DNA from 3 places in the Variovorax sp. YR750 genome. Region 1 is predicted to be linked to each of the others. Evidence: riboswitches for the same ligand, from Rfam matches in the RefSeq annotation. Region 1 holds a riboswitch; each other region holds the start of a gene.
The links. Region 1 has a riboswitch for glycine ahead of gcvT (glycine cleavage system aminomethyltransferase GcvT). Riboswitches for the same ligand answer to the same signal wherever they lie in the genome.

Region 1 (10,559 bases):
CGAGCAGCAGTTCCATCACGCGCTCGTCTCGGCCGCCCGGCGCGTAGTCCAGCGGCAGCGACACGGCCGCGACGATCAGCGCGCGCAGCAGTTCGCTCACCTGGATCACGCGGCATTCGCCACCCAGGTCGGCGCGCATGCCCGGCTCGACGAAGACGGTGCGCATGCGCACCTCGCCCGCCATGCGGATCTGATGCTCCATGCCGCCGGGCACCCACACGCCGCGCCCGGTCGGCACCACCCAGCTGCCGGCCGCGGCGCTCACCAGCATCACGCCCGAGATCGCGTGGATGAGCTGCCCGCGCCGGTGCGTGTGCGGCGGGATGAAGGCGTCGCCGACAGGGTCGGTCGCCAGCGCCGCGACGGCGCGCGGGGTCGACTCCCCTTGCTCGGGACGCAGGTTGATCGCTGCCTGGGCCGGTTTGTCCATTTCTCGACGACGCTTGAGGATTCGTAGCAAGAACATCTTCTCACGGCTTTCTACGATGCTTTTTTCCTCCCTCCCTGCAAACGAAAGAAGCATTCGTCATGAACAAGCGCCGACTCGGGCTGCTCACCGGCACCCATGCCGTCAACGATCTCTACCAGGGCCTCGTGCCCGCGCTGCTGCCCTTCATGGTGCTGGAGCGCGGCTACAGCTACACGGCCGTCAGCGGCCTGATGCTGGCGGCCACCGGCCTGTCGAGCGTGGTGCAGCCGCTGTTCGGCCTGTACGCCGACCGCCACCCGCGCAGCTGGCTGGTGCCCACGGGCTTCCTGGTGGCCGCGCTGGGCGTGGTGCTGGCGGGCATCAGTCAGAGCTACCTGCTGACCTGGATCGCCATGGTGCTGTGCGGGCTGGGCATCGCGGCCTACCACCCGCCGGCCACGGTGGCTGCGCGCGCGGCCGGCGGCGGCTCGCAGAAGGCGATGAGCGTGTTCTCGGTGGGCGGCACCATCGGCGCCTCGTTCGCGCCGGTGCTGGCGGCCACGGTGGTGGGCAACGGGAGCCTGTCGCACAGCTACCTGCTGGGCCTGCCGGCGCTGGCGATGGGCGCGGTGTGGTTCGCCGCGAACGCGCGGCGCGGCGCGGCCTCGGACAGCAGCGCCGCGGCAGCCCGGAAGGCCGGCGACCATCTGATGAAGCCGCACAACGACTGGCGCGCCTTCGCGCTGCTGGTGGCGACCATCGTGGGCTGGTCGATTCCGTACGTCACGGTGCTGTCGATGCTGTCGCTGCGCATCACGCGCGACCTGCACGGCTCGGCCTTCCAGGGCGCGGCGGCGCTCACCGCATTCACGGCCGCGGGCGCGGTGGGCACGCTGCTCGGGGGCTGGCTGGGCGACCGCATCGGGCGCATGGGCACGATCCGCGCGGGCTACCTGCTCGCGCTGCCGTCCCTCGCGGGCATCGTGCTCGCGCCGACCGCCGGCTGGGCACTGGCCTGCACCGGGCTCTTCGGCCTTTGCATGTTCCTGCCCTTCGCCGCGCAGGTGACATTGGCGCAGGACTACCTGCCGCGCAACCCGGCCACGGCCAGCGGCATCGCGCTGGGGCTGGCGCTGTCGGTGGGCGGGTTGGTGTCGCCGCTCTTCGGCATGCTCTCGGACGCGCGCGGGCTCGGCGTGACGCTGACGACGGTGCTGTGCGTGCTGTGCGCCGCGGCGGTGATGGCGCTGCGCCTGCGCAACCGGACGCTGCAGGCCTTGCCGGCGGAAACCGAAGGGGCTGCCGCCTGAATACGGGTCCCGGGGGCCGGTCGGCCCCACGCATGTTCGCTGCCAGAATCGGGCGACAACCGACAAGGAGGGGACTGCGCCATGAATCGATTCCTGAGCTGCCTGACAAGCGGCGTGACAGGCAGCGTGATGGGCAGCGTGATGGGCGGCGCATTGCTGGCACCGGCCGCCTTCGGCGCCCCGCCCGCGGCGCCCGCCACGCAGGCCGCCCCTGCATCGGTGGCGGCAGCGCCGGTGGATCCCGCCGCCGGCATCCGCGAAGTCGAAGCCGCCGTGCGGGCCTGGGCCGCAGCCTGGTCCGCGCGGGACGTGGCGCGCTACCTTGCCGCCTATGCGCCCGACTTCGCCCCGCCGCGCGGCCAGGACCGCAAGGCGTGGGAGGCCGACCGCCGCGCGCGCATCGAGGACAAGGCCGTCATCAACGTGGGCATCGAGAGCCTCGTCATCAGCGTCCAGGGTCAATCGGCCACCGCCACCTTCGAGCAGACCTACAGCGCCGACAAGTTCCGCGAGAAAGGCCGCAAGACGCTGGAGCTGCAGCGCATGGGCAACCGGTGGCTCATACGCAAGGAAAGCGCCGGCTGAAGACCGCCGCGGAATTGCCCCTGTAAGCCAAACGGTTCATGGAGATGTCACTACTTGCAACGATGCTGCAGCCCTCGATTCCCGAAAGCTGTGGCTGCCATGTTTCCCACCAAGACCGACAAGGCGCGCGACGAACTTCAGGGCGGACAGCGCACGCTCAGCCAGCGCGAACGCGCCCTGCTGCTGATGGCCGACGGCCGGCGCTCCCTTACCGACTTCAGCCCGCTCTTCTCCAACCGGGATGAGGCCGAGCAGGCGATCCAGGCGCTGATCGACAAGGGCTACCTGCAGAGCCCGAAGGCAGCGGCAGCGGCCGCCCCGGCGGAGCCTCCCGCGCAGCCCGCGCCCTCGCCCATCCCCGCCGCCCAGCCGATCCAGGTGGCCACCTCGGCCGACACCTTCGACGGCAAGCGTTCGCTGGCCACCACCCGCATGTTCCTCTTCGACATCTGCGAGCGCATGTTCGTGCGGCGCGACCCCAAGTTCGCGCTGCAGATGCGCGACGCGCTGCGCGAGGCGCGTGACCGCAACGCCATGCTGACCATCGCCGCGCTGATGCTCACCGAGATCGAGAAGAGCGCGGGCGTGGAGCGTGCCGAATCGCTGCGCGAGCGCATCGACCGGCTGCTGCCGCCGGCCGAAGTCGTGCATTGACGACAAAAGGGATACGCGAGATGCCCGGCCGGGGCTGTGACACCATCGCCGGGTGAACTCGCCGCCTCCCGCAATCCCCCTGTCCGGGCGCCTTCGCAGCTGGGCGAAGCGCCTGAAGCGCGACGGCGTCACGCTCTGGTTCGCCGGCAGGCACCCGTCCACCCCATGGCATGCCAAGGCACTGGGCGCCTTCGTGGTCGCCTACGCGCTCAGCCCGATCGACCTCGTTCCCGACTTCATTCCGGTGCTGGGCTACGTCGACGACGTTTTGCTGCTGCCGGGGCTGATCTGGCTCGCCATCCGGCTGATTCCCCCCGCGGTGCTCGCGGATTGCCGCGCCAGGGCGGACGAATGGCTGCGCGAGCGCGGCGCCAGGCCGGTCAGCCGCTGGGGCGCGGCCTTCGTCGTGGCCGTGTGGGCCGCGGCCTGCTTCGGGGCGTGGCGTCTTTGGTCGGGATAGCGCGAAGGGCCCGCGCGATCCACTACACTTCCCGGGGTCAGGAGAGAGCCCCGCGTGCCGGGGCCGCCGAAGGCGCAGGGACTTCCCGAACGCTCAGGCAAAAGGACTGACGAGGCGCCGGTGAAAGCCGGCGTTTCCTTGCTGGAGAGAGGCCGTTGCCCACGGGCGGCGGTCCACCGAAGGAGCAAACCCCGATCGTGGGGCGAATCTCTCAGGTAAAGCGGACAGCAGGGGTGGCCCATGGCTTGCGTCATGGATTTCGACTGCCCTTTGGAGTGCCCCGTGGCTGCTTCTTCCTCCGCTACCCCCGACGCCCAGCTTCTCAAGACGCCGCTGTACGACCTCCACCTGGAACTGGGCGCCCGCATGGTGCCCTTCGCCGGCTATTCGATGCCGGTCCAGTACCCCGCCGGCCTGATGGCCGAACACAAGCACACGCGCGACGCGGCCGGCCTCTTCGACATTTCCCACATGGGCCAGCTGCGCCTGGTCGGGCCCGACGCGGCAGCCGCCTTCGAGACCCTGATGCCCGTCGACGTGATCGACCTGCCCGCCGGCAAGCAGCGCTACGGCCTGCTGCTGGACGACGAGGGCGGCATCCTCGACGACCTGATGTTCTTCAACGAGGGCAACGGCTCGATCTTCGTGATCGTCAACGGGGCCTGCAAGGTGGCCGACATCGCCCACATCCAGCAGAAGATCGGCTCGCGCTGCGAGGTGCGCCCCCTGCCCGACCACGCGCTGCTCGCGCTGCAGGGCCCGCAGGCCGCGGCCACGCTGGCGCGGCTGTCGCCCGGTGTCGAGCGCTTCGTGTTCATGACGGGCGGCGCTGTGCAGATCGGCGGCATTCCGGCCTTCGTCACCCGCAGCGGCTACACCGGCGAGGACGGCTTCGAGATCTCGGTGGCCGCATCCGACGCCGAGCGCCTCGCCCGCCTGCTGCTGGCACAGCCCGAGGTCAAGCCCGTCGGCCTGGGCGCGCGCAACTCGCTGCGGCTCGAAGCCGGCCTGTGCCTCTACGGCAATGACATCGACACCACCACCACGCCGGTCGAGGCCTCGCTCAACTGGGCGATGCAGAAGGTGCGCCGCACGGGCGGGGCACGCGAAGGCGGCTTCCCGGGCGCCGCGAAAATCCTCGCCCAGCTCGCCGCGGCTACCGCGGGCGCCGCCGGCCACACCGACCACGACACCCTGAAGCGCAAGCGCGTGGGCCTCGTCGCCCTCGAGCGCATTCCGGTGCGCGACGGCACGGTGCTCCAGTCTTTCGAGGGCCAGGACATCGGCCTCGTCACCAGCGGCCTGCTCGGCCCCACGGCCGACCGCTGCATCGCCATGGGCTACGTGGCCACAGCCTTCGCCGAGCCGGGCACGCGCGTGCAGGCCATCGTGCGCGGCAAGCCGGTGCCGATGGAGGTCTCGACCATGCCTTTCGTGCCCACCCGTTACTACCGGGGCTGAGCGCCGCCCAGTCAGATCGACCGGCTAGGCTCTGCACCCCGATCCATTTTTTCCACGAGGAGTTTTTCCACCATGAGCATCAAGTACACCAAGGACCACGAATGGGTGTCGGCCGAGGGCGACGCAGCCACCGTCGGCATCACCGTGCATGCGCAGGACGCGCTGGGCGACGTGGTCTTCGTCGACCTGCCTGAAGTCGGCAAGACCTTCGCCCAGGGTGAAGTCGCCGGCGTCGTCGAATCGGTCAAGGCCGCGGCCGACGTGTTCATGCCCGTGTCGGGCGAGATCACCGAGGTGAACGAAGCCCTGCGCGCCGATCCGTCGCTCGCCAACAGCGACCCGCTGGCCGCCGGCTGGTTCTTCAAGGTCAAGCTGAGCGACCCCGCGCAGCTCGACGCCCTGCTGGACGCGGCCTCCTACGACAAGTTCGCCGCCGAGTCCTGATCCGCTGAATTTTTCAGCAGCACCTTTGTTCTTTCCCTCCGAGCCTTCACCGCCATGCCGACGCCCGCCCTTCCTTCTTTGCAAGAACTAGAGAACGCCGAAGAATTCCTCGCCCGCCACATCGGCATCGACGCGGCGGACGAGGCGCGCATGCTGCCGGCGATCGGCTCGGAGACGCGCGCGGAGCTCATCGACGGCATCGTGCCGGCGGCCATCCGCCGCGCGAAGCCGATGCGCCTGCCCGCGCCGGTGACCGAAGCCGACGCGCTGGCCGAGCTGAAGGCGATGGCGTCGAAGAACAAGGTGTTCCGCAACTTCATCGGCCAGGGCTACTACGGCAACCACACGCCGGGCGTGATCCTGCGCAACATCCTCGAGAACCCCGCCTGGTACACCGCCTACACGCCCTACCAGGCCGAGATCTCGCAGGGCCGCATGGAAGCCCTGCTCAACTTCCAGACGATGGTGTGCGACCTCACGGGCATGGCCATCGCCAACGCATCCATGCTCGACGAAGCCACGGCCGCGGCCGAGGCGATGACGCTCGCCAAGCGCAGCGTGAAGAGCAAGAGCAACGTGTTCCTGGTCTCCGGCGACTGCCATCCGCAGACCATCGAAGTGATCAAGACGCGCGCCGCCCCGTTGGGCATCGAGGTCAAGGTCAGCACCGTGTCGGAAACGCTGCCGCACCTGATGGTGAGCGGCGCCTTCTTCGGCGTGCTCGCGCAGTACCCCGCAACCACCGGCCACGTGCACGACCTGCGTCCGCTCGCGGGCCACGCGCACCAGTGCGACGCGGCATTCATCGTCGCGGCCGACCTGCTGGCGCTGACGCTGCTTGCGCCGCCCGGCGAATGGGGCGCCGACATCGTCTGCGGCACCACGCAGCGCTTCGGCATGCCGCTTTGCAACGGCGGCCCGCACGCCGCCTACCTGGCCTGCCGCGACGAGTTCAAGCGCTCGCTGCCGGGCCGCCTGGTGGGCGTGAGCGTCGACACGCACGGCCAGCCCGCCTACCGCCTCGCGCTGCAGACGCGCGAGCAGCACATCCGCCGCGAGAAGGCCACCTCCAACATCTGTACCGCGCAGGTGCTGCCGGCCGTGGTGGCCAGCATGTACGCCGTGTACCACGGGCCCGACGGCCTCACCCGCATCGCCCAGCGCGTGGCGGCGCTCACCGCGGTGCTCGCCAAGGGCCTGTCGCAGATGGGCCGCGAGCCGGTGAACGCCACCGCCTTCGATTCGCTGACCATCCGCACCGGCGAAGACACGCAGTCGATCATCGAGCGCGCGCAGGCCGCGGGCGTCAACCTGCGCCAGCGCCTGCAGCAGCACCTGGGCATCTCGCTGGACGAGACCAGCACGCGCGCCGATGTCGAAACGCTGTGGGGCCTGTTCGCGCCCGCCGGCACGCAGGCGCCGCGCTTCGACGATCTCTCGGGCAGCACCGTACCGCTGATTCCCGAGGAGCTGCGCCGCACCAGCGCATTCCTCACGCACCCGGTGTTCAACACGCACAAGAGCGAGACGGCGATGCTGCGCTACATCCGCAGCCTGTCGGACAAGGACCTCGCGCTCGACCGCAGCATGATCCCGCTGGGCAGCTGCACGATGAAGCTCAACGCGACCAGCGAGATGATCCCCATCACCTGGCCCGAGTTCGCCAGCATCCACCCCTTCGCGCCGGCCGACCAGCTGCAGGGCTACGCCCAGCTCGACGCCCAGCTGCGCGCCTGGCTGTGCGAGGCCACCGGCTACGCGGGCATCAGCCTGCAGCCCAACGCGGGCTCGCAGGGCGAGTACGCGGGCCTGCTGGCCATCAAGTCCTTCCACGAGGCCAAGGGCGAGGGCCATCGCAACATCTGCCTGATTCCCTCCTCGGCGCACGGCACCAACCCGGCCAGCGCGCAGATGGTGGGCCTGCAGGTGGTGGTGACGGCCTGCGACGCGCAGGGCAACGTCGACATGGACGACCTGAAGCGCGCCTGCGAGAAGCACAGCGCCAACCTGGCCGCCGTGATGATCACCTACCCCAGCACGCACGGCGTGTTCGAGACCCGCGTGAAGGAGCTGTGCGAGCTGGTGCACGAGCACGGCGGACGCGTGTACGTCGACGGCGCCAACATGAACGCGCTGGTCGGCGTGGCCGCGCCGGGCGAGTTCGGCGGCGACGTGAGCCACCTGAACCTGCACAAGACCTTCTGCATCCCGCACGGTGGCGGCGGCCCCGGCGTGGGTCCGGTCTGCGTGGTGGAAGACCTCGTGCCCTACCTGCCGGGCCATGCCACGGCGGGCGTGGCGTCGAACGGCGTGGGCGCCGTGTCGGCCGCGCCGCTGGGCAACGCGGCCGTGCTGCCGATCAGCTGGATGTACTGCCGCATGATGGGCGCCAAGGGCCTGCAGGCCGCGACCGAGACGGCCATCCTCAGCGCCAACTACATCAGCGCGCGACTGAAGGACCACTACCCCACGCTGTACGCGAGCCCCAATGGGCACGTTGCGCACGAGTGCATTCTCGACCTGCGCCCGCTCAAGGACACCAGCGGCGTCACCGCCGAAGACGTGGCCAAGCGCCTCATCGACTACGGCTTCCACGCCCCCACGCTGAGCTTCCCCGTGCCCGGCACGCTGATGGTGGAGCCCACCGAGAGCGAGCCGCTGGCCGAACTCGACCGCTTCATCGACGCGATGATCGCCATCCGCGGCGAGATCCGCCGCATCGAGGAAGGCGTCTGGCCGAAGGAAGACAACCCGCTCAAGCACGCGCCCCACACGGCCGCGAGCCTGCTGGGCAGCGAGTGGAGCCACCCGTACTCGCGCGAACTCGGCGCGTTCCCGCTGGCCGCGCTCAAGAACGCCAAGTACTGGCCGCCCGTCGGCCGCGTCGACAACGTGTACGGCGACCGCAACCTGTTCTGCAGCTGCGTGCCGGTCTCCGAGTACGACGAGGAAGCCGAAGAGGCCTGAAGAAGAGGCGGTGGCGCACGGCGGCCCGGTGCCGCCGTCGCGCCGCCTTGTACCTCTGCGCAATGCGCTACGGCGACTCGCGGCGGTAGGTCGCCCACTTCACGGTCAGGATGTCCGCCGCGATCTTCGCGGCATTCACGCCCGCATAGGCCTCGGACGGATCGAACTGGAATGCCTCGCGGTATCGCCTGACCTGCGCATAGTCGCGGTCGAAGGTCATCGGGCCCATGAGTTCGGCGGGATCGGTGCCCGCGGGAAGCGCGAGGAATTTCTCCGAATCGGTGGCACTCTGGTAGAGGTCGACGCTCATCAGGTTCATACGGTTGTCCTCCGGAGCTTGGTTTCGGAAACCAAGCCTGCGGGAGGTCCGTGCGGCACGCAATCGGTCCCCGCCTACACGGCGCGACGGAAGAACGCCCGGCGGCGCCCGTGCCATCGCACGCCGCGCGTGCGCGTGTGCGTCAGGGCTGCTTCTTCTTCGCCACCTCGCCCGTGGCGATCTGCTGGCGCAGGCCGCGCAGGCTGGCCTTCACCTTGCGCTCGTTCTCCAGCCCCATGCGCACCATGATCTTCTGGCCTGAGGACATCGATTCCAGCTTCGGGTCCGTGTATTCGTAGCGCACCCACGGCCGGGTCGAGGGCACGTCGCCCTTCACTTCCACCAGCCGCACCTGCACCGGGCCGGTGGGCTCGGGCGCCTGCAGCAGATGGTCGATCACGGCGATGAGCCGGTCGTTGAAGTAGCGCCCCGGATAGCCCAGCTCTTCATACGCCTGCTGGAACAGCGGATAGAGCTTTGCATACACGGCCGCCGCCTTTGCCGGATCGACCGACTGCGCCAGCAGCACGATGGCGTTGTAGCGCGCGGCATTGTTGGCCGCGATGGTCTGCACCTGGCCCTGCGGCCCCTCGGTGATGAAGCGCTGGCCCGTGGGCTGCACCGGCCATGCGTTGGCGGGAGCCTGTTCGCGCGCGAGATTGTCGACGGTGGCGACGAAGCGCCGCACGATGCCGTCAGAGCGCAGGAACTCGGCGACGTTCTTGCCGCCGATCAGATCGGCCAGCGCCTTCGTCACGCGCGCATCGGAATCGGCCAGCTTGGGCAATGCGGGGTCGGGCGGCGCGAGCGCGTCGACCGGGTTCTGCGGACCCGTGGGTGCCGCTGCAGGAGGCGGTGGCGGTGCGGGCGCGTCATTGGGTGCCGTTGCCACCGGCACGGGCTCGGCGGGCTTCTGCTGCTCCTGATACCAGCGCCAGCCGAAGAAAGCCGCCACGAGCAGCACCAGCACGACGGCGACGATGGCCCCGACGGGCGTTTCGCGGCGGGGAGTGAACTCGGGGGCTTCTCGGGTATCGGTGTCTGGCATGAGGGCGGCTCCTTGTGCGGGAATGTCAGAGGAAGCGAACGGCTATGGTGCCCCAGAACGGGCTGCACGCCAGCCTTGTCGTCGTAACGCCCTGTGACGCGCCCCCGACGCGGAAGTTCACCCTCGTTCAGTCAACGAGCCGAACGACGTGCGCCTGCCGCGGATCGACCCTGCCCGCGTGCAGGTCCGCGATCACTGACTGCGCATGCGCGAAGCCCTCGCCCTGCGCCAGAGCCATCCACCGGTTGCCGGGCCTGCTGAGCTCCGCGATGAAGCTGCCCTGGGCCTCGTTGAAGCGGCGGTTGACCTCCTGCGGACCCCAGTCGGCATTGCGCTTCCTGATCTGCACCGGAGCGAAGTAGAGCTGCGGCGTGGGGCCGGGCAGCGAGGCTGTGTCTCCGAGGAACTCGGTCTTCTGCGCGGAGCCGGCGTAGCAGTCGTACACCAGCGCTTCGCCGAAGTGATGATGAACGGTGGCGCGCAGCTCGTCGTTGCCCGAGAAGTCGACGTACAGCGTGGGCACGTCGGCCGGCAGCGTCGTCACTTCCTCGTAGGCCAGCGTGCGGTCGTAGCAGCCGAGGCCCTCCACGAAAGCGCGATTGGCGTTGGACGTGGCCGCGATCAATTGCAGTCCTTCGCGCCGGCGCAGGCAGAAGGCCGTGCCGAACGCGGTCTTGCTCGATGCGCTCGACACCACGACCTGCTTCGCGCCGAAGAAGGCGTTGTCTTCCAGGAAGTCGGCCAGCATGAAAGAGGTGATGAACAGAGGCCGCACCAGCATCTGGTAGTCCTCCAGTGCGGCGACGTAGCCTGCGTCGTTGCTGCATCGCATGTACTGGTTGTAGGCCGACACCAGCTCGCCGCGGTGCGGCGCGCCGTCGTAGAAGCCGCGCGCCGTCACG
Region 2 (10,559 bases), on a different contig from region 1:
CCAGATACGCCTGGTTGACAGCAGTGATCTCCAACTCGCCCCGCGCACTGGGCTTCACCGCCTTGGCGATATCGACCACCTGGTTGTCGTAGAAGTACAGGCCGGTCACCGCATAGCTGCTCTTCGGCTTCAGCGGCTTCTCTTCGATGCTGCTCGCCTTGCCCTTCTCGTCGAACGCGACGACGCCATAGCGCTCCGGATCCTGCACGTGATACGCGAACACGGTGGCGCCGGATGCCTTTGCATCCGCATCGGCCAGCAGATGCACGAAATCGTGGCCGTAAAAGATGTTGTCGCCCAGCACCAGCGCACTCGGCGAGTTGCCGACGAACTTGTCACCGATGATGAAGGCCTGCGCGAGCCCGTCCGGGCTGGGCTGCACCTCGTACTGCAGATTGATGCCCCATTGGCTACCGTCGCCCAGCAGCTGCTGGAAGCGCGGCGTGTCCTGCGGCGTGCTGATGATCAGGATGTCGCGCATGCCGCCCAGCATGAGCGTGCTGAGCGGGTAGTAGATCATCGGCTTGTCGTACACCGGCAGCAGTTGCTTGCTGATCGCCAGGGTCGCGGGGTGCAGGCGTGTGCCCGAGCCGCCGGCCAGGATGATGCCCTTGCGTTGCGTCGTCTTGGTCATGTTCTTCTTCTCGTGAAGTTCAAAGGATCTCGCGCAGCATGCGCGAGACGCCTTCCTGCCAGGGCGGCAGGCGCAGGCCGAAAGTGGTCTGCAGCTTGGTGGTGTCGAGGCGCGAATTGTGCGGGCGCTTCGCCGGCGTCGGGAAAGCGCTGGTCGGCACGGCCTCGACGGCATTCGGCCCGGCCTTGAGTTCGACGCCAGCCTGCTGCGCCAGTTCGAGTACGAAGCGTGCGTAACCGTGCCACGTCGTTTCGCCGCCAGCAATCGCGTGATACAGGCCCGCCTTCGATGAATCCTGCAACGTGGCCCGGATCGCATGCGCCGTCACGTCTGCCAGTAGTTCCGCACCGGTAGGTGCCCCGAACTGGTCGTCGATGACGGTCAGCTTGTCGCGCTCCTTCGCCAGCCGCAGCATCGTCTTGGCGAAGTTGCCGCCGCGCGCTGCATACACCCAGCTGGTGCGAAAGATCAGGTGCTTCGCGCAGTTCCGCGCAACCAACTGCTCGCCCTCAAGCTTGGTCTGGCCGTACACGCTGAGCGGACCGGTCGCGTCGTCTTCCTTCCAGGGCTTCGTGCCACTGCCGTCGAAAACGTAGTCGGTCGAGTAATGAACCATCAGCGCACCGATCTTCTGCGCCGCTTCGGCCACCACTCCGGGCGAGGTGGCGTTGAGCTTGCGCGCGAACTCGGGCTCGCTCTCGGCCTTGTCGACGGCGGTGTGCGCCGCCGCATTGACGATCACGTCGGGTCGGACCTTCAGCACCGTGTCGGCCAGCTCCTCCGGCCGGCTGAAGTCGGCGTGGAAATCGGTGCTGTCGAAATCGAGCGCGACCAACTCACCGAGCGGCGCCAGGCTGCGCTGCAGCTCCCAACCGACCTGTCCGCCCTTGCCCAGCAGCAGCAGCTTCATGCCGCAGCCTTCGCGTTGCTGTCGTACTGCTTCTCGACCCACTCGCGGTAGGCGCCGCTCTGCACGTTGCGCACCCACTCGCTGTTCGCGAGGTACCACTCGACGGTCTTGCGGATGCCGGTGTCGAAGGTCTCGGCGGGCTTCCAGCCGAGCTCGGCCTCGAGCTTGCGCGCATCGATGGCATAGCGGCGGTCGTGGCCGGGACGGTCGGTGACGTAGGTGATCTGTTCCTTGTACGGCTTGCCGTCTGCGCGCGGGCGCAGTTCGTCGAGCAGGGAGCAGACGGTGTTGACGATCTCGATGTTGGGCTTCTCGTTCCAGCCGCCCACGTTGTAGGTCTCGCCCAGCTTGCCGGCTTCGAGCACGCGGCGGATGGCGCTGCAGTGGTCCTTCACGTAGAGCCAGTCGCGCACCTGCATGCCGTCGCCGTACACGGGCAGGTTCTTGCCGGCCAGCGCGTTGACGATCATCAGGGGGATCAGCTTCTCGGGGAAGTGGAACGGACCGTAGTTGTTCGAGCAGTTGGTGGTCAGCACCGGCAGGCCGTAGGTGTGGTGCCAAGCGCGCACGAGGTGGTCGCTGGCTGCCTTGCTGGCCGAATAGGGGCTGTTCGGCTCGTACTTGTTCTCTTCGGTGAAGGCCGGGTCGGTCTTGGAGAGCGAGCCGTAGACCTCGTCGGTCGACACGTGCAGGAAGCGGAAGACCGATTTCTGTTCGGCCGGCAGCGCGCTCCAGAAGCCGCGCACCGACTCGAGCAGGCGGAAGGTGCCGAGCACGTTGGTCTGCACGAAGTCCTCGGGGCCGTGGATCGAGCGGTCGACATGCGACTCGGCGGCGAAATTCACCACGGCGCGCGGCTTGTGCTCGGCCAGCAGGCGGTCGACGAGGGCGCTGTCGCCGATGTCGCCCTGAACGAAGATGTGCTTCGGGTTGCCCTTGAGCGAGGCGAGCGTCTCGAGGTTGCCCGCGTAAGTCAGTTTGTCGAGGTTCACGACCGGCTCGTCGCTGTTCGCGATCCAGTCGAGTACGAAATTGGCGCCGATGAAGCCGGCACCGCCGGTAACCAGGATCATGAAGTCCCCTATGGTTTTGGAACGATCGCCCTGCGGCAAATCAACAACAGGCGATTATCCATCGGGCTGACACGTGGAAATCGGCGGGTTGGCAGCCGCTCACGCCCCGCCTACAATCGTCCCCACTGCAGGAGAGCGGGCCACCCTAGTGGCCCTACCGAAGGCGCAAACTCCCATAAACGCTCAGGTCGGCCCCCACAAGGGCCTGTACTGCACCAACTGAAACGCCGTCTGGAGAGCCGCCACGCCATGTGGCGCACCGAAGGAGCAAACCCTCTGCGGGCGCAGCGGGTGAATCTCTCAGGTACCGAGGACAGGGGGAGCGGCAACTTGGACTGCGGTCGTCCGGTTGCTTTGCTATTCATTCGATAGCAATCACGCCCGCCGTTCAAGCGCTGCAACCTCAAAAGGTACTTGAAATGCGCGTGATCGTTCTCGGCGCCGGCCTGCTCGGCGTGACCTCGGCTTACTACCTCCAGCAACTCGGCCACGAAGTGACCGTGATCGACCGGCAGGCCACTCCGGCCGCCGAAACCAGCTTCGCCAACGGCGGGCAGATCTCCGTCAGCCACGCCGAACCCTGGGCCAACCCGAGCGCCCCCCTGAAGGTGCTGCAATGGCTGGGCAAGGAAGACGCCCCGCTGCTCTTCCGCATGCGCGCCGACATGCGCCAATGGCTCTGGGGCCTGCAGTTCCTGCGCGAATGCACGCCGGCGCGTACCCGTCACAACATCGAGCAGATCGTGCGTCTCGGCACATACAGCCGCTCGATGTTGCAACAGTTGCGCCGCGACACCGGCCTCAACTACGACCAGCGCACGCAAGGCATCCTGCACTTCTACACGACGCAGAAGGAGTTCGACGGTGCTCTCGAGCCCGCCGAACAGATGCGCGCCCTGGGCTGCGAGCGCCTGGTCATCTCGGCCGACGAGGCCGTGAAGCTCGAGCCCGCCCTCGCCCACATCCGTCCGAAGCTGGCCGGCGCCACCTACACGGCCGAGGACGAATCGGGCGACGCCAACCGCTTCGCCCGCGAGCTCGTGGGCCTGGCCGCCGCCGCGGGCGTGAAGTTCCTGATGAGCCACACCGTGACCGCGCTGCGCGAAGCCGGCGGCAGCATCGACCACGTCGAGGCCACCGACAGCGAAGGCCGCTTCCAGCGCATCCGCGGCGACGCCTTCGTGCTGGCGATGGGCTCGCTGAGCCCGCTGTACGCGGCGCCGCTGGGCATCCGGCTGCCGATCTACCCGGCCAAGGGCTACTCGGTGACGCTGCCCGTCAAGGACGCCTCGAAGGCGCACCAGGTCTCGCTGACCGATGACGAATTCAAGCTCGTGTTCTCGCGCTACACCTCGGCATCGGGCGACCGCCTGCGCATTGCCGGCACGGCCGAGCTCAACGGCTACGACCGCGACCTGAACCGCGTGCGCTGCGAAGCCATCGTGCGCCGCGTCGAAGAACTGTTCCCGGGCGCCGGCGACACCACGCAAGCCCAGTTCTGGACCGGCCTGCGTCCCGCCACGCCGAGCAACGTCCCGCTGATCGGCAAGACGAAGCTGCTGAACCTGTTCCTCAACACCGGCCACGGCACCCTGGGCTGGACGCACGCCTGCGGCTCGGGCAAGTCGATCGCGCGGATCGTGAGCGGGCTGGAGCCGGAGGTCGATTTCGCGTTCACGGGGATGCCTGCGCCCAAGCCGCGCATCCCGCAACCCGTACTGGGCTGACGAACCGGCAAGCCCTGAATCACGCCTTGAACGTGATCCAGGGCCTGAGCCGCACCGCGCAGTGGATCAGGCCTGCGCGCTCCTGCGCGTCGATCACCTCGCCGATGGGCTTGTAGGCCTGCGGCGCCTCCTCGATCCGGCGCTCCTCGCGCAAGGTCACGCACTGCCAGCTTGCCTGCTCGTCGACGGGCGCCGGCCGCATCGCGCGCACCTGCTGCCGACGCATCCGCCGGCCGGCGCCATGGCTGCACGACCAGAGCCAGTCTTCGTGCCCCAGTCCGGCCGCCAGATACGAGTAGTCGCCCATGGAGCCGGGAATCAGCGCCAGATCGCCCGCGTTCGCCGGCGTCGCTCCCTTGCGGTGGATATTCATGCCATGTTCCTGCAGCACGACGTTGTGCGGCACGTCCACGACGAGCCTCGACGACGTGGCACCCAGCAATTCCGCGAAATCCTTGCGTACCAGTTCGGCCAGGACGACCCGGTTTGCCCATGCGTAGCGCGCCGCCACGCCCATGGCCTCCAGGTATTCGTCGGCCAGCGGTCCCGCCAGGCCGTACAAGCCGCTTTTCGGATGACGCAGGCCCTTGGGCCATTCGTCGCGCGCACGGTCCATCCAGCGGCCGCCCACATGGAACCCGATGTCGCGCGAGCCGCTGTGGATCATCACGACCACGTCCCCTGCCTTCAGGCCGGCGCGATAGGCCTCGTGACGGTCCATCACATGGTCGACAACTTGCAGTTCCACGAAGTGATTGCCACTGCCCGGCGTGCCGAGGCAGGGGTCACGAAACACCTCGTGGCGGACGCCGGTGTACGCCTCGGGTGCATGCCGCGCGCTGCCGCCGAACGTCGCCAGGCCGATGCAGGCATCGAGTTCGGCCTGCATCCGGTCGCGGTCGCACGCCGACCATAGCCCGCCGTCCTGCACTGTCTCGAGGAATGCCGACGGCCCCACATCGAACAGCGCCCTGAATGCCGCCGTGTGCACCGGCACGTCACGCCCGTTGTCGAGCAGGCTGCGCGTGAGCCGCTCGACCAGCCGCGTCTTGTGCGGCGCCACCTGGTCGAGCGTGAGCCCGGTGGTCAACAGTCGCATGCCGCAGTTGATGTCGGTGCCCACCGCTGCGGGGATGACAAAGTCGGCATCGGTCGCGACAACGCTGCCGACAGGCGCGACAGAGCCCGGATGGAAGTCGGGCGTCGCACAGGCCTTGCACACGCCCCGCTCGCCGTCGGGCGAGCGCACGCTGGCAAAAGCCAGCAACTGATTCACCGCCTTTTCTTCCAGCGGAAGACTGGGCGGCAGGAGCACCGTGGCCTGCGAGGCCTCGTGGTGCAGGTGGTAGACACCGTCGCGGTAGTCGACGGCGATGCCAGCGCGCGAAAACGCGCGCTGAAGTCTGGAGAAACGAAGGTCGCTCATGGCTGCTGTTCCATTGGGGAAGCCGTGTCGGCTTCCTGCCTCGTCGCACTTTGCGTGGGGAGGCGAAAGAGATCGCCCGCGCATCGCTGACGATGCGCGGCTGGCTCTTTCTTGCAGCAGCAGAGATTCAAGAAAGCGGGCGGATTCTAGTGACGCATGCTTCCGTTGGAAACCCGCCCGTCGTTTTTTCGCGTCGGGTCTGGAATCAGTCGTTGGCGGTGAAAACCGTCAACACCCCGGTATACCCATACAGATGGTGCCGCGCGATCTCCCCCGCGGCGAAGAAACCAACCAACGGCACATCGCCCAGCGCATGCCGCACGATCTGCAGCTCCGCCCCCGGCGCGCCGAAGTGCGGCCCGCCACGGCCGGAGCAGCTGACATACACCGCGCCTGCGATGCGCCGCGCAGGATGCGGCGCGGCCTCGGCCTCGCCCGCCGCCACGGCGCGGGCGGTGGCCAGCGTCTGCTCCTCGGGCTCCAGCTCCTCGCGAATCTCCGCGCAGATGCGCATCAGGTCGGCGCGCGCTGCCTGCGCGTTGCGGCGGCAGAAGGTGAGCCGCATGCCGGCTTCGGCCGTGTCGGCAATCGCGATGCCGCGCCGCGTGGGGTCGAGTCCGATGATGTGGCGTACCAGCACGTCGGCGCCCAGGTCGCCGGTGCGGCGGATGCCATCGGCGCCCGCATCGGCCAGGCCGACCAGGGTGTTGCGCACCGCATCGATGGCCTCCTGGGGCCGTTCGAGAGACACCTGCAGGTCGGCCAGCAGCACGTCGAGCGCCGGCTCGCCGTCGAGCTTCAGCAGCAGGTTGCCATCGGCCTCGGTGATCTCGCGTTCGCGCACCGCGCCCGAGCGAAGCGGCTGGCAGCCCTGGGTGACGCGCGACACCAGCCGTACGCCCTCGCCGAACACCACGCCCGACAGGCCGCCCGAGAACACTCCGCCCGCCGCGCCATGTCCGCGGATGTTGCCGTTGCCGCCGATGGCGAACTGCAGCGCGCCGCCGCGCCCGGAAGACAGGCCGCCGAACAGGTAGCCCGTGTCGGTGCGGCCGGCCATCTCGCCGATGAGCTCGGCCAAATCGGGCGTGGCCGGGTCGGCGTGCACCAGCGCCGTGTGCGCCTCGAAACCGCTCATTTCCGAATTGCCCAGCGGCGCCACGCCGGAGAACACGCGGTACTGGTCGCTCGGCAGGGCGCAGAGCATGAGGGTCATGCCGGGTTCGTCGAAGTACTCGGCGTTGTTGGCCGACACGCCGATGCCGACGGTGCCCGACCAGTCGGTCACCTCGGGCAGCTCCGCGCTCAGGTGGTCGAGGATGTCCTGCGCGTCGCTCGCGTAGTGGTCGGTGATGTAGAGCAGGCCCAGCGTCGGCGACGAGGCGTAGTCGGGCAGCGCCATCTGCGCCCGCAGCTGGGCGAGCACGAGGCCCGCCGCCATTCGCCATTGCGGATGGGTGGCATGGCCGGAGGGAAACAACTTCATGATGCGTGCCAACCCGTTCTTCAAGAAATGGATGTGTGTATGACGTCAGCGTCGCGCGGAGGTTCGCTTGCGCGCGGCGGTCGACGTCCTTTTCTTCGCGGCCGGTGCCGCGGCCTTCTTCGCAGCGGCGGCGGGCTTGCGGGCCGCCGCCGGCTTGCCGATGACCGAGCCGACCGCGTCGGCCAGCGGCTGGGCCATGGCCGGCACCTTCAGCTGGGCCGCGTCCTGCAGCGCCGTGCTGGCGATCTGCTGGAACTGTTCGGTGAGCGAGCCCCACCATTGCATCGGATCGACCACGCCTGCGCCGTCGGCCGACCCGGCCTTCGCCTTGGCCGCGGCCGGCTTGCGGCGCGGCTTGCTGGGGGCCGGGGCTTCTTCTTCAGGCGCCTCGCCCTCTTCCTCGATCTCCTCGAGTTCGGGCTCAGGGGCCGCTGCCGCCGCAGGTGCCGGCGCAGGCGCCATCGCGGCCGCCTGCCTGGTGAACGCGCTGGCGATGTCTTCCATCCGCACGTTCATGCCGCGCAGCGTCGAAAGCGTCATCTTCTGCACCTCGAGCGCCTGGATGGTGGCCTTGAGTGCGTGCCCGTTCTGCTCGAGCCAGTACTGCACCGTCTTCAGCTCCTGGATGCGCTTGTCGACCTCCTCCACGCTCAGCGTGGGAGCCACCCAGCTCGCGATGCCGGGAATCGACCCGTTCCCCGCCGCCGCGCCGCCGGCGAGGTTCTTCAGGAAGTCGAAACCGGGAACGAACTGGCTGAAGTCGAAGGGCTTGCTGGCGTTGCTCATGCGGGAGGTCTCCTGGGTGCTGGGTATGGGTTTTCTTGTGCTGCCAGCTTACTCCAAGCCTCCGGCGTTTGACCCTCCGTGCCGCCTTTTCCCAACGAGGATTTGCCCCTTCGCGGAGCATCGCGAAACCGGCATTGCCGCGCCGCCGGCATTGCGCTCGCCAGGCACGCAAAGCCTGGGGGCGAGCCGGGTCAGAGCTCGCTTCGCACCTTGCTGAACACCTTCCAGAAGGCCGCGTCCTGCGAGGTCGCGAAGTTGATGCGCATCATCGTGCTGGGCGGCCGGCGCGCGTGGAAGAGCGAGCCCGGCGCCAGCAGGTAGCCCTGGTCGAGCATGCGCTGGGTGAGCGCGTCGGTGTCCACGCCGGTGTCGACCCAGCCGAAGAGCCCCGCCGGCTCAGAGGCGAAGGTGCAGCCGTGCGCCATGGCCAGCTTCACCGCCCGCCCCCGCGCCCCGTCGAGCCGGATGCGTACGCGCTCGGAGTGCCGGCGCAGCTGCCCCTGGTCGATGCACCACGACAAGGCCCGCTCGAACAGCGTGGGCGAGGTCAGCGTGGCCAGCAGCTTGGTCTCGAGCAGCCGCTCCTTCAGCGCGGGCGGCGCCGCCAGGAAGCCGATGCGCCAGTTGGGCGCGAGGATCTTCGCGAAGCCGCTGACGTAGATGGTGCGCTGCAGCCCGTCGAGCGCGCTCAGCCGCGTGGCGTGCTCGGGCGCGAGGTGGCTGTAGGTGTCGTCCTCGACGATGTGGAAGTCGTGCTCGTTGGCCAGCTTGAGCACGCGGTGCGCGCTGCCCGGCGTGAGGCTGTAGCCCGTGGGGTTGTGCAGCACGCTCACGCTGACGAAGAGCTTGGGGCTGTGCAGCTTGCAGTACTGCGCCATCACCTCCAGGTCGGGCCCGTCGGCGCGGCGCGGCACGGGCAGGATGCGCATGCCCAGCGCCTCCAGCCGAGCGAACTCGAGCGCCCAGCCCGGCTCCTCGACCATCACCGGATCGCCCGCCCGCAGCAGCGTGCGGCTCACGATGTCCAGCGCGTGCGTGGCGCCGACGGTGGTCACGATCTGGTCCGGCGAGGCCGGCACGTTGATGCCCACCAGCTTCTGCGACAGGCTGCGCCGCAGGCTCATGTCGCCGGCCGGCTCGCCGTACTGGAGCGACAGCTCCTGCAGCGCGGCTGTATTGGTCATGCGCCGCACGGCGGTGGGCATGAAGGTCGACGCCATCCAGTCGGGCGGAAACACGCCCATGCCCGGCTGCGGCTTGTCGCTGGGGCGGTGGAACATGCTGCGGATGAGCGAGCTGGCATCCGCCGGCACGCGCGAGGCCATCATCTGCACCGCGATCGCCGCCGGCATGCCGCTCGCGCCGTTGGCGTCCGCGCCGTTGCCCTGGCGGCCGTCCTGTACCGGCGCCGAGTCCCGCACATAGAAGCCGCGCTGGCGCCGGGCCTCGACCAGCCCCTGCGCCAGCAACTGGTCGTAGGCGGCGACCACCGTGTACGGGCTCACGCCCTGCTGCCGCGCGCATTCGCGTACCGAGGGCAGGCGCGCGCCGGGCGGAAGCAGCCGGGTGCGGATGCGCTCTGCCAGGCGATCGGCCAGCTGCCCGGTCAGCGACTGTGTGGAGGTGCGAGTGAGCATTCGTCGTCCGGGCTGTGCCGGTTTCCCTGGCTTCTGTGTCGAGGGGATGACCAATACAGATTGGGTGATTGTTCGATCATCTGTACTGGAACTGTAATGGTCTCAAGTTTAGAGTGCGTGTCATGAACTGGCAAGAATTCACCGCGCTGCTGGTGCTGGCCACGGCGATGAGCTTCTCGCCCGGCCCCAACACCACGCTCTCCACCGCCCTGGCGGCCAACGGCGGCCTGCCGCGCGCCATGCGCTTCGTGGTCGCGGTGCCGGTCGGCTGGACGCTGCTGCTGGCGCTTTGCGCCGCCGGCATCGGCGCGCTGGTGGTGGCGGTGCCGTCGCTGCGGCTGGCCATCAAGGCGCTGGGCATCGGCTACCTGCTGTGGCTCGCGTACAAGCTCAGCGGCAGCGCCACGCTCGGCAGGGCCGACGGCAAGAGCCTCTCGGTCGGCTTCGGCCAGGGCGTGATGCTGCAGTTCGTCAACATCAAGGCCTGGCTGCTGGCGCTCACGCTGGTGGCCGGCTGGATCGCCGGGCAGCCCGACGCGCTGCACCGCTTCGCGATCGTGGCGCCGGTGATGCTGACCTATGCCTTCGCCAGCAACTTCGCCTATGCGCTGGTCGGTGCGCTGCTGCGCGAGTGGCTCGCCAAGGGCTCCCGGCTGCTGTGGTTCAACCGCGCAATGGGCCTCGTGCTCGTGCTCACCGCCTGGTGGATGGTGGGCGTATGAAGCTCGACGTGAAGGACGAAACGCTCGGCATGTGGCTGGGCGTCCTCGGCGTGGCGATGTTCGCCGTCACGCTGCCGATGACGCGCCTGGCCACCGGCTCGCAGGATGCGCCGCAGCTGTCGCCGTGGTTCGTCACCCTGGGCCGCGCGGCGCTGGCG
Region 3 (10,559 bases), on a different contig from region 1:
GCGCAGTGAGCACCGCGGTCTTGTCGCCCTTCTCGATCATGGCGCCGAGCTGCAGCACCACCACCTCGTCGGCGATTTCGGCGACCACGCCGAAGTCGTGCGTGATGAAGAGCACCGCCGTGCCGTTCTCGGTCTGCAGCTCGAGGATGAGCTTCAGGATCTCGGCCTGCGTGGTCACGTCGAGCGCGGTGGTCGGCTCGTCGCAGATCAGCAGCGCGGGCTTCAGGATCAGCGCCATCGCGATCACGATGCGCTGCCGCTGCCCGCCCGAGAGCTGGTGCGGATACGAGGCATGGATGCGTTCGGGCTCGGGCAGCCGCACGCGCGCCATGATGTCCAGGATCTTGCGCCGCCGCTCGGCCGCGCCCATGGTCACGTGCTGCGCCAGCATCTCGTCGATCTGCGCGCCGCAGGTCATCACCGGGTTGAGCGCGGTCATCGGCTCCTGGAACACCATGGCCATCGACGGGCCGCGCAACTGGCGCAGCCGCCCCGGCGTTGCCTCGAGCAGGTTCTCGCCCTGCAGCGCGATGGTGCCACGCACGGGCGCGAGCCCCGAGGGCAACAGCCCCATCACCGCGTTGGCGATGACCGACTTGCCCGAGCCCGATTCGCCGAGCAGGCAGACGATCTTGCCGGGCGGCACGTCGAAGGAAATGCTTTCGACCGCATGCGCGCGGTCGCCGCCGCGCGGCAGCGCGATCGCAAGGTCGCGCACGGAAAGGACTGGTTCGTTCGCCATGCTCATCCTCCGCGCTTGTTGAACTTGGGGTCGAGCGTGTCGCGCAGCCCGTCGCCGAGGATGTTCACCGCCAGCACCGTGAGCGCCAGGAAGATCCCCGGGAACAGCACGTTGTGCGGGTACTGGTTGAACTGCGCACGGCCCTCCGCCATGATGTTTCCCCAGGTCGCCATGTCCGCCGGCAGGCCCACGCCGAGGAACGACAGGATGGCCTCCACCAGGATGGCCGAGGCGCACACATAGGTCGCCTGGATGATCAGCGGCGCGATCGCGTTGGGCAGTATGTGCCGCACCAGGATCTTCCAGGTCGGCGTGTCGAGCGCGATGGCAGCCTCCACGTAGGGCTCTTCGCGCACCGCGAGCACCACCGAGCGCACCAGCCGCGCCACGCGCGGTATCTCGGGCACCGCGATGGCCACCACCACCGTGGGCAGCGTGCCGCCGAAGAGCGCCACCAGGCTGATCGCGAACAGGATGCCCGGGATGGCCATGACGCCGTCCATCAGCCGCATCACCACGCTGTCGATGCGGCGGAAGTAACCGCCCATGAGCCCCACGAGCATGCCGAACACCACCGCCAGCGCTGCCACCGCGATGCCCACTGTGAGCGACACACGCGCTCCGTACAGCGTGCGGCTCCAGATGTCCCGCCCCAGGCTGTCGGTGCCCATCACGAAGAGGTGCTCGAAGGTGTCGCCGGCCAGGCTGTTGAACTCGCCGCGCGTGCCCGGAAGGATGTTGGCGCTGCCCGGATCGATCGCGGTCGGGTCGATGGTGCCCAGCCACGGCGCCAGCAGCGACGTGACCACCAGCAGCACCAGCACGCCGCCGCCCGCGCGCACCGACCAGTTGGCCAGGATGCGCCTGAACAGCGAGCGACGCCTCGGTGGCGGCAGAGCCTCGGCCCTCGCTTCGGGAGCAAGGGCAATGGATGAATCGGTCATGCTTTTCTTTCCTCCTTGCGGTTCAGTAGCGGATGCGCGGGTCGAACACCAGGTAGCTCAGGTCGATCAGGAGATTGACGAGCACATAGACGACCGAGAAGAACAGCGTGATGCCCTGGATCAGCGGAAAGTCGCGCGAAAGCACCGCGTCGACCGTGAGCTGGCCGAGCCCCGGAATGGCGAACACCGTCTCGGTGACCACCACGCCGCCGATGAGCAGCGCGATGCCGATACCGATCACCGTGACGATGGGGATCGCCGCGTTGGCAAGCGCGTGTCGCATCAGCAGGCGCTTCTCGGAGATGCCCTTGGCGCGCGCCGTTCGGATGTAGTCCTCGGTCATGGCCTCGGCCACCGCCGCGCGGGTCACGCGGGCGATCAGCGCCACGTAGATGATCGACAGCGTGATCGACGGCAGGATCAGGTGCTTCAGCCACAGCAGCGGCCCCTGGCTCAATCGGGCATAGCCCTGCACCGGCAGCCACTGCAGGTGCAGCGCGAAGATCCAGATGAGCACGTAGCCGATCACGAACGCGGGAATCGAGAAGCCCATGACCGAGAAGCCCATCAGCATGCGGTCGAGCCAGCCGCCGTGCCGCCATGCGGCGATCACGCCCAACGGCACCGCGATGAGGATGGTGACCACCAGCGTCACGGCCGCCAGCGACACCGTGGCCTCGATGCGCTGGCCGATCAGCTCCATCACCGTCTTCTTCATGAAGTACGACTCGCCCAGGTTGCCCTGCAGCAGTTGCACGCTCCAGTGGAAGAACTGCACCGGCAGCGACTGATTGAGCCCCAGCTGCTCGCGCACCCTGGCGATGTTCTCGGCGGTGCCGGCGTCGCCCACGATCGCGGCGGCCGGGTCGCCGGGCGCGAGCCGCAGCATCAGGAACACGATCAGCGCGACGATGACGAGCACCGGCACGGTCGAGAGAATGCGGCGTGCAAGAAAGAGCAGCATGCTCAGTTCTTCTTCAGGTTCCAGAACACGCCCACCGGCGAGCGCACCACGCCGCTCACCACGCCCTTGCTGTAGGCCGTGAGAGGCTTGTACTCGCCGATGGGGGCATAGATGCCGGTGTCGTACACGCGCTGCTGGATGGCCGTGGCCAGCTCCTTGCGCTTCGGCTCGTCGGCCGTCGCCAGGAACTGCGACTTGAGCTGCTCCAGCTTGTCGTCGGTGGCCCAGCCGAACCAGCCCTTCTCGCCGTTGCCCGTGAGCGGTGCGAAGAACATCGGGTTCATGTTGTCGGCGATGCCCCAGCCGGTGATGAAGAGGTTCCAGCCGCCGTTGGCGACCGGATCCTTCTTGGCACGGCGAGTGACCAGCGTGGGCCAGTCCATCGACTGCATGTCCACGTTGAAGCCGGCCTGCTTGAGCAGTTGCGCCATCACCGGCGGAAACTTGTTGAGCACCGCGAAGTCGGCCGGAAACATCAGCACCACGGGCTTGCCGTCATAGCCGGCTTCCTTCAGCAGCGCCTTGGCCTTCTCGAACTGCGGCTTGCCGGTGAAGTAGCCGGCCTTGTCCGACGCAAGGGCGGAGCCGCAGGGGTAGATCGACACGCAGCCGCTGTAGAGCTCCTTGTGCACCAGCTGGGCGCGCATCAGGGCGTCCTGGTTGATGGCCATGATGGCGGCCTGCGCGATCTTCGGGTTGTCGAAGGGCGGGATGAAGTGGTTCAGGTGCAGCGCGAACGAGCCCTTGGGCACCGGGCTGTCGAGCGTGATGGCGGGGTTGTTCTTCAGCGCGGTGTACTGCTCGGAAGGCACCCACTCGATCATGTCGACCTCGCCGTTGGCGAGCGCATTCGCCTGCGTCTGCGCGTCCTTCAGGATGATCCATTCCATGCGGTCGACGTACACGTTCTTTCCGCCGGCCGTGCCCGAGGGCGCCTCGGTGCGCGGCACGTATTTGGTGTTCTTCAGGTAGACGACCTTCTCGCCGGGGCGGTACTCGTCCTTCTTGAAGATGTAGGGGCCGGAGCCGGTGGCGTCGTCAATCTGCTTGTCGGCGGGCGTGGCGGCCACGCGCGCGGGCATGATGAAGGGCGGATTCGACGAAGGCTTGCTCAGCGCCTCGAGCACCATGCCGAAGGGGTCCTTGAACACCAGCCTGAAGCTGCCGGCGTCGACCGCCTCGGCCTTGTCGAGTGCGGCGAACATCTTCTGGCCGAGGCCATCGCGCTGGCCCCAGCGCTTGAGCGACGCGATGACGTCTTCCGAGGTGACGGGCTTGCCGTCATGGAAGGCCAGGCTCTTGCGCAGCGTGAAGGTCCAGGTCTTGCCGTCGGCGCTGGTCGTGTACTTGTCGACCATCTGCGGATGCACCTTGCCCTGCTCGTCCACGCCAAAGAGCGTGTCGTAGACCATGTAGCCGTGGTTGCGCGTGATGAAGGCTGTGGTCCAGATCGGGTCGAGGATCTTCAGGTCGGACTGCGGCACGAGGCGCAGCACCTTGCCGACGTCCTGCGCGAAGGCAGCAGCCGCGGCGGCGGCCAGCAGGACGCCCGCGAACAGGGCTTTCAGTTGTCGTCTCTTCAGCATGGGTCAGTTCTCCGGTTGAAAGAAAGGGAGGGACGCGGACACGCGCGACGCCAGAGCACACGGGGCTGCACGGCGTCCTTGGAAACAGGTCATGAAATGAAGCGGCTCCAGAAGCGAACAAGGCCACGCCGTGCACGAAGCACGGAGTGGCCCTGCTGTCCTTTAGCCTGAGAGATTCACCCCGCGCGCGAATCGCACGAGGCTTGCCCCTTCGGCGGCCGCCCTCGGATCCGCGAGGATTCCGGGCGGCGCTCTCCAGCGTTTGAAAAATCCAGTCTTGGTACCTGAGCGTTCTGGGCTATCGCCTTCGGTAATGCACTAACTCGAAGCATCGAGCCGGCATTTCTCCTGGATGCATCTGTCCAAGCAGTTTGCGTGCCATGCGGCGCCCGCGCACGGTGCTCTTCTTCTCTTCTTTCTTCTTACTGCGTCGTGTTACTGCGGCCCGCCGCAGAAACCCGCGCGCTCGGTGGTCTTCGCGGTGAACAGCACGCGCGTGGTGGTCGCGGCGCTGCGCGGCTCGTTCTGCGGCCACTCGGTCTGCACCCAGGTGTATTGCCAGTCGTAGGGCGCGCCGGGCTTGAATGTCTCGCCGTAGGCGATGCGCAGGCTGCCGAAGCTCTCGTCGTGGCAGTGCTTCGAGGTCTTGTATTCCTTCTCGCTGAAGCAGGCGCGGATCATCTTGGAGCACGAGAACGGGATGTCCTCCTGTACCGCCTTGCCGCCTTCGAGCGGCACGAAATCGGCGGTGTCGAACGAGGCGCCGCCGCCGGAGTAGCCCTCCGACACGGTCTGCAGCACCGCAACCGCCCACTTGCCTTCGGCCAGCGGATAGAGCGCCGGCGCGAGCGAGAGGCGCGCCTCGGACCGGCTGGCGTCGTTGTCCTTCTTCAGGGCCTGCGCATAGTCGGAGAAATCATGGAGACGATCGAGCTGCCAGCCCTTCGCGTCGCCGGCATCCCGCCTGACGCGCGCCATGGCCAGCGGCTCGGTGGAGAGCACCACGTAGTTGCCGGGCGCGGCGTTGCGCGGACGGTAAAGGCCCAGCTGCTGCGCGTTGCAGGGCTGCGGCAACAACGCGCACAGGCGCGTGCGCCATTGCGCGTCGAGCGAATCGGGCTTCTTCACCGCATCGAACACCTGCGCCGACGGCGCGGAAAGATCGGGAGCGGCAAGCACCGGGGCGGCGAACGACAGCAGGGCGAGCAGGCACGGCAGTTTTCTCATGGAGCCGGATGGTAGCCACCGGCGGGGCGCCTGGTTGATAAAGTCGCACGCGACCATGAATCCTTCTTCTCCCGCCCTTCTCCGGATCGACGCGCTGAGCTTCGCCTACCCCGACCAACCGCCGCTGGTGTCCGGCTGGAATGCATCCATCGGCCCGGGCGTCACGCTGCTCTACGGAGATACCGGCACCGGCAAGTCGGCGCTGCTCCGGGTGATCGCCGGCATGCTGCCCGCTTCTTCCGGCCGGTTGACGGTGGCGGGAGCGACCCTCGACACCGCGCCCGAGGCATACCGCCGCCAGGTGTTCTTCGTCGACCCCGTGACCGACCGCTTCGACCAGCTCACGGCCCGCGAATGCACCGCTTCGCTCGCCGAGGGCGACGCGGGTTTCGACGAAGCGAAGTGGCAGGCCATTGCCGAGGGCTTCTCGCTGGCTCCGCACCTCGACAAGAAGATGTTCATGCTCTCGACCGGCTCGAAGCGCAAGGTGTGGATGGCGGCCGGGCTCGCGTCGGGCCGGCCGCTCGTGCTGCTCGACGAGCCCACGGCCGGGCTCGACATGCCGTCGACGCGCTGCCTTTGGAGCACGCTTTCCGGCTTCGATGGGCAGCAGGGCCGGGCAGTCATCGTGGCCAGTGCGGCGCGCATCGACACCGTGCCGCTCGCGGCCACCATCGAACTGCCCCTCGCCTGAAGCCCGTCTTCAGGTCGCGTCGAAGTTCGTGCTGCGGCTCACGGACTCCCAGGCTTCCATGTCCTTGAGCATCGCCTGCGCATGGGCGCGCACCGCGTCGACCGAATCGTCGCCGAGCTGCAGGCGAAGCGGCGTGTGCTCGGCGTCCAGTGCCTTCTCGATGGCCACCGCGGCCTTGCGCGGATCGCCGGCCTGCGTGTTGTGCATGCTGTGCGCGAACTCGCGGGTGGCGCCCACCACCGGCTGGTAGGCCTCGATCACGGGCATGTGGCGCATGCCGCTGCCCGCGAGCTGGGTGCGGAACTGGCCCGGCTCGACGATCAGCACCTTGATGCCGAAGGACGCCACTTCCTGCGCCAGCGCTTCCGAAGCGCCCTCCAGCGCGAACTTGGAGGCCGAGTAGGCGCTGAAGCCCGAGAACGACAGCTGCCCGCCCAGGCTGGAGATGTTGACGATGGCGCCCGACTTCTGCGCGCGCAGCACCGGCAGCGCGGCGCGGGTAACGGCCATGGCGCCGAAGAAATTGGTGTTCATCAGCGCGCGCAGTTCGGCGTCGGGCGTCTCCTCGAGCGCGCCGACCACGCCGTAGCCCGCGTTGTTGACCAGCACGTCGATGCGGCCGAAGCGCTCGACCGCGGCCTGCACGGCGGCTTCGGCCGCGCCGGCCACGTCCACGTCGAGCGGCGTGGCCAGCACGCGGTCGGGCGCCAGCGCCACGAGGTCGGCGAGCCGGGCGGCGTCGCGGGCGGTGGCGACGACGTTGTGGCCCTGCGCCAGCGCATGTTCGGCGAAGGCGTGGCCGAAGCCGGAGGCGGCGCCGGTGATGAACCAGGTCTTGCGGGCCCGGGCTTGCGAAGCGTTGTTGGCGGTGGTGGTCATGAGGCTTGCTCCTTGAGGGTTGATGGGTTGCCGTGAAGCCATGGCGTGACTGTTCCATCAACCGCATTCATCGACTAGACGGTTCAAATCGAATGCACCTTGCGATACGATGCATGAATGGACCGCACCCTGCTCCCGCACCTGGCCATCGTGCTTGCGGTGCACCGGCGCGGCGGTTTCGCCGCCGCCGCGGCCGAACTGGGCATGAGCGCCTCGGCCGTGAGCCATGCAGTGCGCGCCGTCGAGGACCACCTGGGCCAGCCGCTTTTCGCGCGCACCACCCGCAGCGTGCGGCTCACCGAGGCCGGCGCCGGCTTCATCGCCATGCTGGCGCCCGCCATGGGCGAGATCGCCGACGCGGTCGACCGTTTCGGCGAATCGTCGGGACGCGTGGGCGGCGTGCTGCGCATCAACGCGCCGCACGTGGCGCTGCCGCTGGTCATGACGCCGCTGGTGGCCGAGATGTCGCGCCGCCACCCCGAATTGGTAATAGAGATCACCTGCGACGACGGCCTGGCCGACATCGTGGCCAGCGGCCATGACGCCGGCGTGCGGCTGGGCCACACCGTGGCCCAGGACATGGTCGCGGTGCGGCTCACCCCGCCCTTCCAGGCCATCATGGTGGCCACGCCGCGCTACCTGGAGCTGGCCGGCGAGCCGCGCGACATCGAGGCGCTGCAGCAGCACAACTGCATCGGCTTCCGCTTCGTCACCTCGGGCGGCGTGTACGCCTGGGACCTGCGCGACGAGGGCGGCGCCCACGTCTCGGTCGAGGTGCCGGGCACCGTGCGCGTCACCGATGCGCTCTACGCCCGGGAGCTGGCGCTGGCCGACGTGGGCATCGCCTACATCTTCGAGCCGCTGGTGCGCGCCGAGCTGCGCGAGGGCCGCCTTCGCCGGCTGCTGCCGCGCTCGGCCTTCGAGGAGCCGGGGCTGTTCCTGTACTTTCCGCGCCGCGCCGCCCAGGCGCCCAAGCTGCGCGCCTTCGTCGACCTGGCCCGGGAAATGCTCGAAAAATAGGCATCCGGCCAGCCGGAACCCCGTTAAGACGCGCTTCGCGCCGGGGGCTTCGCAACCCGCATGGCGAAACCCGGTCCCGGCCGGCGACAATCGGGGATTCCGGAAAAAAGCGGGCTACCGCCCGACAGCCGGAAGTTCCAGCCACCCCGACAACCAGGATCTACGGAAGAAGCGCATGAGCTCGAAGCAACCAACCATCGTCTACACCCTCACCGACGAGGCGCCCCTGCTGGCGACCTACGCGTTTCTGCCCATCATCCGCGCCTTCACGAACCCGGCCGGCATCAACGTGGCAACCAGCGACATCTCGGTGGCGGCGCGCATCCTGGGCGAGTTCCCCGAGCTGCTGAGCGACGACCAGAAAGTGCCGGACAACCTGGCCGAACTGGGCAAGCTCACGCTCAAGCCCGAAGCCAACATCATCAAGCTGCCCAACATCAGCGCCTCGGTGGCCCAACTCAAGGCTGCCATCAAGGAACTGCAGGGCAAGGGCTACAAGATCCCCGACTACCCCGAGAACCCGACCACGGACGAGGACAAGGACATCCGCGCGCGCTACAACAAGTGCACCGGCAGCGCCGTGAACCCCGTGCTGCGCGAAGGCAACTCCGACCGCCGCGCACCCAAGGCCGTCAAGGAATACGCCCGCAAGAACCCGCACAGCATGGCCGACTGGAGCCAGGCCTCGCGCTCGCACGTCTCGCACATGCACGGCGGCGACTTCTATCACGGCGAGAAGTCCATGACCCTGGACCGCGCGCGCAACGTCAAGATGGAACTGCTGACCAAGAGCGGCAAGACCATCGTGCTCAAGCCCAAGGTCGCCCTGCTCGACCGCGAGGTCATCGATTCCATGTTCATGAGCAAGAAGGCGCTGCTGGCCTTCTATGAAAAGGAAATCGAAGACGCGCGCAAGACCGGCGTGATGTTCTCGCTGCACGTCAAGGCCACCATGATGAAGGTCTCGCACCCCATCGTGTTCGGCCACTGCGTGAAGATCTTCTACAAGGAAGCCTTCGAGAAACACGGCAAGCTGTTCGACGAGCTGGGCATCAACGTCAACAACGGCATGGTCGACCTCTACAACAAGATCGCCACGCTGCCGCAGAGCACGCAGGACGAGATCAAGCGCGACCTGCACGCCTGCCACGAGAACCGCCCCGAGCTCGCCATGGTCGACTCGGCCAAGGGCATCACCAACTTCCACTCGCCCAACGACGTGATCGTGGACGCCTCCATGCCCGCGATGATCCGCAACGGCGGCAAGATGTGGGGCGCCGACGGTCGCCTGAAGGACGTGAAGGCCGTGATGCCCGAATCGACCTTCGCCCGCATCTACCAGGAGATGATCAACTTCTGCAAGTGGCACGGCGCCTTCGACCCCAAGACCATGGGCACCGTGCCCAACGTCGGCCTGATGGCGCAGAAGGCCGAGGAATACGGTTCGCACGACAAGACCTTCGAGATCCCCGAAGACGGCGTTGCCAACATCACCGACCTGGACACCGGCGAAGTGCTGATGAGCGAAGACGTGGAGAAGGGCGACATCTGGCGCATGTGCCAGGTCAAGGACGCTGCGATCCGCGACTGGGTGAAGCTGGCCGTCAACCGCGCGCGCAACTCCGGCATGCCGGTGGTCTTCTGGCTCGACGCGTACCGTCCGCACGAGGCACAGCTGATCACCAAGGTCAAGATGTACCTGCACGAGCACAACACCACGGGCCTGGACATCCAGATCATGAGCCAGGTGCGCGCCATGCGCTACACCCTGGAGCGCGTGGTCCGCGGCCTGGACACCATCAGCGCCACCGGCAACATCCTGCGCGACTACCTGACCGACCTGTTCCCCATCATGGAACTGGGCACCTCGGCCAAGATGCTGTCGATCGTTCCGCTGATGGCCGGCGGCGGCATGTACGAGACCGGCGCGGGCGGCTCGGCCCCCAAGCACGTGCAGCAACTGGTGGAAGAAAATCACCTGCGCTGGGACTCGCTGGGTGAATTCCTCGCGCTGGCCGTGAGCCTGGAAGACCTGGGCCTGAAGACGAACAACAAGAAGGCCGCCATCCTGGCGAAGACGCTGGACACCGCCACCGGCAAGCTGCTCGACAACAACAAGAACCCCTCGCCCAAGACCGGCCAGCTCGACAACCGCGGCAGCCAGTTCTACCTGGCGATGTACTGGGCGCAGGAACTGGCCGCGCAGACCGACGACAAGGAACTGCAGGCAGCCTTCGTGAAGCTGGCCGAGACGCTCACCGCCAACGAGCAGAAGATCGTCGACGAGCTCGCCGCCGTGCAGGGCAAGGCCGTGGACATCGGCGGCTACTACCTGGCCGACCCCGCCAAGTTCGAAGCCGTGATGCGTCCGAGCGCAACGCTCAACGCGGCGCTGGCTTCGGCATAAGAAGGCCGGTCGACATCGTGCGGGTGGCAGCCGTCATGAAGCCCTCCTGGCTCGCGATGCTTCCCGCCGTGCTGGCCCTGGCCGGCGCGGCGGGTA

Region 2: another riboswitch for glycine. It lies ahead of BMY35_RS31990 (D-amino acid dehydrogenase); the one in region 1 lies ahead of gcvT (glycine cleavage system aminomethyltransferase GcvT).
Region 3: another riboswitch for glycine. It lies ahead of BMY35_RS25080 (ABC transporter substrate-binding protein); the one in region 1 lies ahead of gcvT (glycine cleavage system aminomethyltransferase GcvT).

The regions. Positions count from the first base shown of each region.
Region 1 is NZ_FOBJ01000007.1:244,889-255,447, forward strand. Features, by position in the region: gene BMY35_RS16595 (AraC family transcriptional regulator) at 1-430, opposite strand, end outside; gene BMY35_RS16600 (MFS transporter) at 529-1,719, shown strand; gene BMY35_RS16605 (L,D-transpeptidase Cds6 family protein) at 1,801-2,304, shown strand; gene BMY35_RS16610 (hypothetical protein) at 2,404-2,958, shown strand; gene BMY35_RS16615 (YkvA family protein) at 3,032-3,418, shown strand; glycine riboswitch at 3,447-3,537, shown strand; glycine riboswitch at 3,550-3,656, shown strand; gene gcvT (glycine cleavage system aminomethyltransferase GcvT) at 3,671-4,879, shown strand; gene gcvH (glycine cleavage system protein GcvH) at 4,952-5,323, shown strand; gene gcvP (aminomethyl-transferring glycine dehydrogenase) at 5,378-8,290, shown strand; gene BMY35_RS16635 (hypothetical protein) at 8,358-8,609, opposite strand; gene BMY35_RS16640 (DUF3014 domain-containing protein) at 8,752-9,657, opposite strand; gene BMY35_RS16645 (DUF2855 family protein) at 9,785-10,559, opposite strand, start outside.
Region 2 is NZ_FOBJ01000019.1:124,439-134,997, reverse strand. Features, by position in the region: gene rfbA (glucose-1-phosphate thymidylyltransferase RfbA) at 1-634, opposite strand, end outside; gene rfbD (dTDP-4-dehydrorhamnose reductase) at 654-1,544, opposite strand; gene rfbB (dTDP-glucose 4,6-dehydratase) at 1,541-2,617, opposite strand; glycine riboswitch at 2,736-2,835, shown strand; glycine riboswitch at 2,839-2,944, shown strand; gene BMY35_RS31990 (D-amino acid dehydrogenase) at 3,037-4,344, shown strand; gene BMY35_RS31985 (RtcB family protein) at 4,364-5,770, opposite strand; gene BMY35_RS31980 (FIST signal transduction protein) at 5,976-7,256, opposite strand; gene BMY35_RS31975 (PhaM family polyhydroxyalkanoate granule multifunctional regulatory protein) at 7,302-8,042, opposite strand; gene BMY35_RS31970 (aminotransferase-like domain-containing protein) at 8,234-9,679, opposite strand; gene BMY35_RS31965 (LysE family translocator) at 9,802-10,401, shown strand; gene BMY35_RS31960 (DMT family transporter) at 10,398-10,559, shown strand, end outside.
Region 3 is NZ_FOBJ01000013.1:115,100-125,658, forward strand. Features, by position in the region: gene BMY35_RS25065 (dipeptide ABC transporter ATP-binding protein) at 1-742, opposite strand, end outside; gene BMY35_RS25070 (ABC transporter permease) at 745-1,686, opposite strand; gene BMY35_RS25075 (ABC transporter permease) at 1,709-2,650, opposite strand; gene BMY35_RS25080 (ABC transporter substrate-binding protein) at 2,653-4,236, opposite strand; glycine riboswitch at 4,382-4,505, opposite strand; gene BMY35_RS25085 (hypothetical protein) at 4,672-5,463, opposite strand; gene BMY35_RS25090 (ABC transporter ATP-binding protein) at 5,519-6,157, shown strand; gene BMY35_RS25095 (oxidoreductase) at 6,167-7,036, opposite strand; gene BMY35_RS25100 (LysR family transcriptional regulator) at 7,154-8,056, shown strand; gene BMY35_RS25105 (NADP-dependent isocitrate dehydrogenase) at 8,232-10,463, shown strand; gene BMY35_RS25110 (DUF1161 domain-containing protein) at 10,499-10,559, shown strand, end outside.